Regions from separate parts of the Arthrobacter sulfonylureivorans genome, predicted to be linked through region 2. Evidence: riboswitches for the same ligand, from Rfam matches in the RefSeq annotation. Region 2 holds a riboswitch; the other holds the start of a gene.

Region 1 (3,402 bases), 700 kb from region 2:
TGGACATCGGCATCAGGATTTTCGACCACGCCGACATCTATGCCCACGGCAAGGCGGAGGCCGCTTTCGGCCGCGTGCTGGCCGAGCGTCCGGACCTCCGGCAAACCATCCAGCTGCAGAGCAAATGCGGCATCCGGCTGCCGGTTCCCGGGCTGGTCGGCCAGTATGACTCATCCCGCGCGGCGATCGTGGCCGGCACCGAGGAGAGCCTGCGCCGCCTGCACACGGATCACTTGGACACGCTGCTGATCCACCGGCCGGATCCGCTGGCCCCGGCCGAAGAGATTGCCGCGGCGTTCAGCGGCCTCAGGCTCGCCGGGAAGGTCCGCCGCCTGGGTGTCTCGAACATGTCCGGCGAGCAGATGCGGTGGCTGCAGACCGCGCTGGACGAGCCACTCACGGTGAACCAACTGGAAATGAGCCTGTACCGGCGGGACTGGCTTGAATCAGGCGTGCTGGTCAACCACCCGGAAGGCGCGGCCGTCAGCTTCCCGCACGGCACCCTGGAGTACTGTGCTGCCCACGCGGTGGAGCTGCAGGCCTGGGGCTCGCTGGCGCGGGGCCGCTACAGCGGCCGGCCGGCGGAGCGTGCCGACGGCGCCGACGGCACCGCTGGCGACGGTGGTGCGGCAGCCGCGGATGGGGCGACGGCTGCTCTGGTCTCCGAATTGGCCCGGGACAAGGGCTGCACGCAGGAAGCGGTGGTGCTGGGCTGGCTGCTGCGCCATCCGGCCCAGATCCGGCCGGTCGTTGGAACCAGCAATGCGGATCGGATCAAGGCCTGCGCCCAGGCCGAGGAGATCGGCGCCGCAATGACCCGGCAGGAATGGTACGCGCTGTGGGTGGCGGCCCGAGGGCGCCCGCTGCCCTAAACGAACGCTGCCCTAGACGAACGCGGGCTGTACCAGCCGGCGGAACGCGGAGTCGTGGAAGACCAGCGGATCGTGGGCGCCGTCGTGCGTGCTCAGTCCGTGTACCTCCAGCAGCACCACCTGATGGTCACCGGCCGGGAACTCCTGATGCACTGAGCAATCCAGCCACAACGCTGCGTCGTTGAGGAATAGCGCGTCCTGGTCGGTGCGGTGCAGGCTCAGCCCGGCGAAGCGGTCGCCGTTCTTGGAAGCAATCTGGCGGCAGACGCCGTCGTGCTCCGTGCCCAGCACCGAAACACCGATCCGGCCGGCGTGCCGGACCAGCGGCCAGGTCCGGGAGGTGTTCTGGACAGCGAACATCACCAGCGGCGGCTCCAGCGAAACGCCCACGGTGAAGGAGGAGGCGACGATGCCTTGCGGCTTGCCGTCGATGACGGCGCAGAGCGCTGCGATTCCGGAGGGAAAGCGCCCGAAGGCGGAGCGCAGGGTGTTCGGGGTCAAGTCGTTGTGCAGGGACATGGCCATCCTTGGGACTCAGGCGCATCCGCTGCTGCCGGAGGATACGCGTACTTGCCTGCCGACAAACCCGGCGGGCCGAATCATCACCTGGAGCACCCCGCTACGGTAGAGGGTTGCCGGCCAACTAGCCAGGGCTGTGAAGTTGGCGCTCGTGATTCATTTCCAAGGTAAGAGCGGGACGTGGCCCCGGTCAAACGCGGGTAACAGTTCGTTAAGAACTCCGTCAAGAACTCCGCGTGCCAGGCATCGGCACGGGGCTCCGCTGCCTTAGGCGTCGACCGGCTGTTCCGCGTCGCGGTGCAGCCGGAACGGATGCGCGGGATAGACGCCCAGAATCCGGATTTCGGTGGTGAAAAATTCCAGTTCCTCGAAGGCATGGACCATTGACTGGTCCTCCGGATGGCCTTCGACGTCCACCATGAACATGGTGGCCGCGAATTCGCCGCCGACCATGTAGCTCTCCAGCCGGGTCATATTGATGCCGTTGGTCGCGAAGCCGCCGAGTGCCTTGTAGAGCGCCGAGGGAACGTTCCGCACCCGGAAGACAAAGCTGGTCACCGCGGGACCGGGCAGCTCCTCGCGGCTGGGCACGGGCCGACGGTCGGCCAGCACCACGAACCGGGTGGTGTTCGTTGGATCGTCTTCCACTTTCTCGGCGAAGACTTCCAAGCCATAAAGTTCTGCGGCCATGGGGGGCGCGAGCGAGACCTTGGTCGGATCGTTCCATTCGGCTACCTCACGGGCGGAGCCGGCGGTATCACCCGCGATGACCGGCGTCAGCCCCAAGCGGCGGATCAGCTTGCGGCACTGTCCCAACGCATGGATGTGGCTGTGCACTTCACGGGCCTGTTCCACCGTGGCCCCCGGAATGCCCAGCAGACTGAAGCGGATGGGCAGGAAGAATTCCTCCACGATCTGCAGCGTGGTCCTGGGCAGCAGGGCATGGATGTCCGCCACCCGGCCGGCGATCGAGTTGTCAATGGGGATCATGGCCAGTTCGGCCTCCCCGCTTGTGACGGCGGCGAAGGCGTCTTCAAAGCTGGCGCACGGCACCGCGTCCCAGCCGGGCCGGACCGCAAGGCACGCCATATGCGAGTTCGAGCCGGGTTCACCTTGGTATGCGATTGCTGGAGCCATGGGCGAAATTATCCCACCGGGACAGCCCGGGGCATTATTCGGCGGGGTCCGGCCGCCGTCACAAAGCCGGAGTGATGGAGCGATACGCCGATACAGTGGAGGGCGTGGAAGGATCCAACCCCCGTGCCGTTGCCCTCTGGCTCGCTGCCGCCGTCGTCGCCCTCTTCGCCGTCAGTCTGACCGTGATGCCGTCCATCATGGGGCTGGACATGATGCCGCCGCTGATCGTAATGTCTGTGGTGCTGCTGATCGGCGCCGGAGCGCTGGCCGGCATGGCTATTGCAGCCAGGCGGTCCGGGAGGCGGTAGGGCCGGCCCCCGGGTCAACCAAAGGGCTGGCCAATAGTGCTGGCTTCGGGGTCGTCCGCAGGACCAACCAGCGGACCCTTCGGCAACAGCCGGCGCGCTCCCGGGCCGTTTTGCCCCAGCCGGTCGGCCGGATTGTTGAGCGTGCAGGTTCGTAAGGAGAGGCAGCCACAGCCGATGCAGCCGGTGAGATCGTCGCGCAACCGCTGCAGTTCATCGATCCGCGCGTCCAGATGATCCCGCCATCCCGCAGACAGCCTCGCCCAGTTGGCCTTGGTGGGCGCCCTGTCCTGTGGCAGCGAGTCCAGCGCCGCCTTGATCTCCCGCAGCGGAATGCCCACCTGCTGCGAGACCCGGATGAACGCGACTCGGCGCAGCATGTGCCGCGGATAGCGCCGCTGGTTTCCGGACGTGCGACGGCTGCTGATCAGCCCTTCCCGTTCATAAAAATGAAGTGCGGAAACGGCAGCCCCGCTGCGCTCGGACAGCTCGCCGGGGGTCAGTTCCTTTAAGTTTGCCGCGGGCATGGTGATGGTCGCCCTCCATCCTCTTGACCTGAAGCCTAGTTG
Region 2 (3,402 bases):
CTGGATGGTGCGCTCAAGGCGCTGCGCGAGCAGCCGCTCGGGCCTGCCGCCTTGGCGGTGGTGGCCGTCGGCCTGATTTGCTACGGGCTCTATCTGGGTGCCCGGGCGCGCTACGCGAAGATGTAAGGCTGAAAGCCCGACGGCGGTGCGCTGCCCCCGATAAGGGGCGGCGCACCGCCGTCGTGGTTCAGCTGGTGACCGCGGTTCAGCGGCTATCAGCAACCGGCCGAGGTCAGCGGACCAAGGAGTTGTGCAGCCGGAAGCCGGCAGCCTTGTGGTTCTCCGGCAGCTTGTCGCCGCGGCCAAAGAGCTTGTTGCGCAGCGTGCCCGGCTCGTAGTCCGTGGGGTAGGAACCGCGGGCCTGCAGCTGGGGCACCACGAACTCCACGACGTCCTCGAACGTGCCGGGGGTGATGGCGTAGGCCAGGTTGAAGCCGTCCACGTCGGTGTCGTCCACCCATTCGATCAGCTTGTCCGCCACCTCGGCGCCGGAGCCGACGGTGACCGGGCCGAAGCCGCCGACGCCGATCCACTGCGCCATCTGGCGGATGGTCCACGGCTTGTCCGCGTCGCCGGAGGCCTTCTTGAAGTTCTCCACCGAGGACTGGATGGCGTTGGACTTCACGTCTTCGCCGATCACGTCGTCCAGGTCGAACTGGGACATGTCGATGCCGGTCCAGCCGGAGAGCAGCGCCAGCGAGCCGTTGATGTCCGTGTAGGAGGCGTAGTCCCGGTACTTGGCCTGCGCCTCCTCGGTAGTGGCTGCCGTGATGACCGTCTGCATGGCGTAGATCCGGATGTCGTAGCGGCCCCGGCCGGCAGCCTCGGCGGCGTCGCGGATCTTGGCCACGGTGGACGTGAGGATCTCCTTGGTCGGGGAGCTCACGAAGACGGCCTCGGCGTTCTCGGCGGCGAAGCGCATGCCGCGGGCCGAGGCGCCGGCCTGGAAGATCACCGGGGTGCGCTGCGGGCTGGGCTCGGTGATGGCGATGCCGGGGACCTTGAAGTGTTGGCCCTCGTGCCGGATTTCGTGCACCTTGCTCGGGTCGGTGTACACGCCGGATTCGCGGTCCTTGACCACGGCGTCGTCCTCCCACGAGCCCTCCAGCAGCTTGTAGACCACCTCGAGGTATTCGTCCGCGTGGTTGTAACGCTCGTCGTGTTCCAGCTGGTCTTCCTGGCCCATGTTCCGAGCGGCGGAGGGCAGGTAGCCGGTCACCACGTTCCAGCCCACGCGGCCCTTGGTGAGGTGGTCCAGCGTGGCCAGCCGGCGGGCGAACGGGTACGGGTGCTCATAGGCCGTGCCGGCGGTGATCCCGAAGCCCAGGTTCTTGGTCACGGCGGCCATCGCGGACACCAGCAGGATCGGGTCGTTCACCGGCACCTGCGCGCCGGCGGACAGCGGGATTTCGTTCGTGCTGCCGAACACGTCGTAGGTGCCCAGCACGTCGGCGATGAAAAGGCTGTCGAACTTGCCCTTCTCCAGCACCTGGGCCAGGTGCGTCCAGTACTCCAGATCGTTGTAGCGGTCCGCCTGGTCCTGCGGATGACGCCACAGCCCCGGGGACTGGTGGACAACGCAGTTCATGTCGAACGCGTTGAGGCGGACGTGGCGCTGCGGGTCTTTTACGGTCATGTCAGGCTCCTTTACTGATGAGAAGAGCCCGCGCCGATCCCCGGCGGGCATGCAGTGGCCCTAGAGGAACCAACGAGAGATCGAGCTTCTCCATCGGTCCTGGCGGTAGCACCTTCCTCGAATCGAGGGGGTTGCTGCGGCGTCAACAAGCCAGGTCTCTCGGCCGCTCTGGATGGGTACCCCTCCATTGGACACCCGGAGGCGCCGCGGAGGGAAATGCCCCGCGTCACGCGGGGTAAGAAATTACGACGTCGGTGCGGCGCCGGCTGCGGCCTTCGGCCGCTTGGATGCCACCACTGCTCCGGCGCCAAAGCAGGCCAAAATCAGCACGACGACGGCGATCGCCAGCGGCACACTGTTGCCGACCAGGGTCGGGAGGTTCTGCAGGATCAGGCCCAGGATCCCCAGCAGCCCCAGGAGTCCAAGAGCGGGTGCAAGGGAGCGCTTCCAGCTGCGGGCCGGTGCTCCCTGCCGGCGGAAGAAGACCAGCACGGCGACGCTGGTGAGCGTCATCAGCACCACCACGCCCAGCGAGGAGAAGCCGGCGAACCAGGTGTAGAACTGCACGATCGGATCCCACCCGGCCACCACCGCGACCAGCAGGAACAGGGCCACCACGGCCGTGGCCGCTCCCGAGGCCCGGTGCGGAGAGCGGTGCTTCGCGTGGGTGCTGGCCAGCTTGGGCGGAAAGATTCCCTTCCTCGACAGCTGGAAGAAATAGCGGGAGCTGATGTTGTGGAAGGACAGGATGCACGCGAACAGGCTGCTGGCGAGCAGGACCTGGACAATGTGGCTGCCGGCCGTGCCCAGGTAGAGCGCGGTGGTCTCGGACAGCAGGGTCCCGGGTGCGTCCGTGGCCTTCTGCACAATCCCGTTGTCACCCCAGACGCTGATCAGCAGCCAGCTGGAGAGCGCATAGAAACCGCCCACCACTAGGAGGGCCACGTAGGTGGCGCGCGGGATCGTCTTGTCCGGGTCGCGGGCCTCGTCCCGGAAAACGGCGGTGGCTTCGAAGCCGATGAAACTCAGGATGGCGAACAGCAGCGCGATCCCGGGCGCCCCGGACAGCACGGTGGACGGGGTAATGAACCCGGCGGAGAGGCCCTCGGACCCGCCGCCGCCAAAGACGATGGCCGCATCCAGGACCAGCACAATCAGCACTTCGGCCACCAGCAGCACGGCCAGCACCTTGCCGGACAACTCGATGTTGCGGTGCCCCAGCCACGCCACGGCAACCAGCGCGGCGGCGGCCCACACCCACCAGGGCAGCGCGGGACCACCGTAGGCGCGGACCACCTCGTCGACGGCCGGGGCGAAGAGCCCGTAAACACCGGCTTCCAGCGCGAGGTAGGAGAGCAAGGCAACGAAGGCCGCGCCCAGTCCGGCGCGGCGGCCCAGGCCCTTGTCCACGTAGCTGTAGAACGCGCCGGCCGACGGCACGTGCGGCGTCATGGTGGTGAAACCGACGGCGAACAACAGCAGGATTGCGGTGGCCAGCAGGTAGATGAACGGGAGACCGGCGCCGTTGCCGCTGGCGATGGCCAGCGGAACCGTTCCGCCGATGACGCCCAGGGGCGAAGCGGCGGCCACTACGATCAGCACGATGCTAGCGACGCCGAGCCGGCCGGAGAGCCGCGGCGCGGTTCCAGCGTCGGGCGAGCCTGCGGGTGCGGCCTGCGGGGCCGCGAGGGTTTGGGGGTTGGAAACAGACATGGCTGGCCTTCTTCTTAGACTGCCGCGGAAGGGGCGGCGGGGCTGTGTGGCTG

The links. A riboswitch is a leader RNA that binds a small molecule or an ion and turns the genes downstream of it on or off. The one in region 2 is predicted to bind S-adenosylmethionine.
Region 1: linked by a shared signal. The riboswitch ahead of MNQ99_RS03195 (flavin reductase family protein) and the one ahead of MNQ99_RS18055 (LLM class flavin-dependent oxidoreductase) in region 2 are both predicted to bind S-adenosylmethionine.

What each region holds. Positions count from the first base shown of each region.
Region 1 covers NZ_CP093326.1:657,061-660,462, forward strand. The annotation lists gene MNQ99_RS03190 (aldo/keto reductase) at 1-872, shown strand, start outside; gene MNQ99_RS03195 (flavin reductase family protein) at 885-1,391, opposite strand; SAM riboswitch class IV at 1,434-1,548, opposite strand; gene MNQ99_RS03200 (prephenate dehydratase) at 1,659-2,528, opposite strand; gene MNQ99_RS03205 (hypothetical protein) at 2,633-2,836, shown strand; gene soxR (redox-sensitive transcriptional activator SoxR) at 2,851-3,360, opposite strand.
Region 2 covers NZ_CP093326.1:3,925,621-3,929,022, forward strand. The annotation lists gene MNQ99_RS18050 (DUF1206 domain-containing protein) at 1-126, shown strand, start outside; gene MNQ99_RS18055 (LLM class flavin-dependent oxidoreductase) at 233-1,636, opposite strand; SAM riboswitch class I at 1,724-1,815, opposite strand; gene MNQ99_RS18060 (APC family permease) at 1,880-3,349, opposite strand; gene MNQ99_RS18065 (acyl-CoA dehydrogenase family protein) at 3,364-3,402, opposite strand, start outside.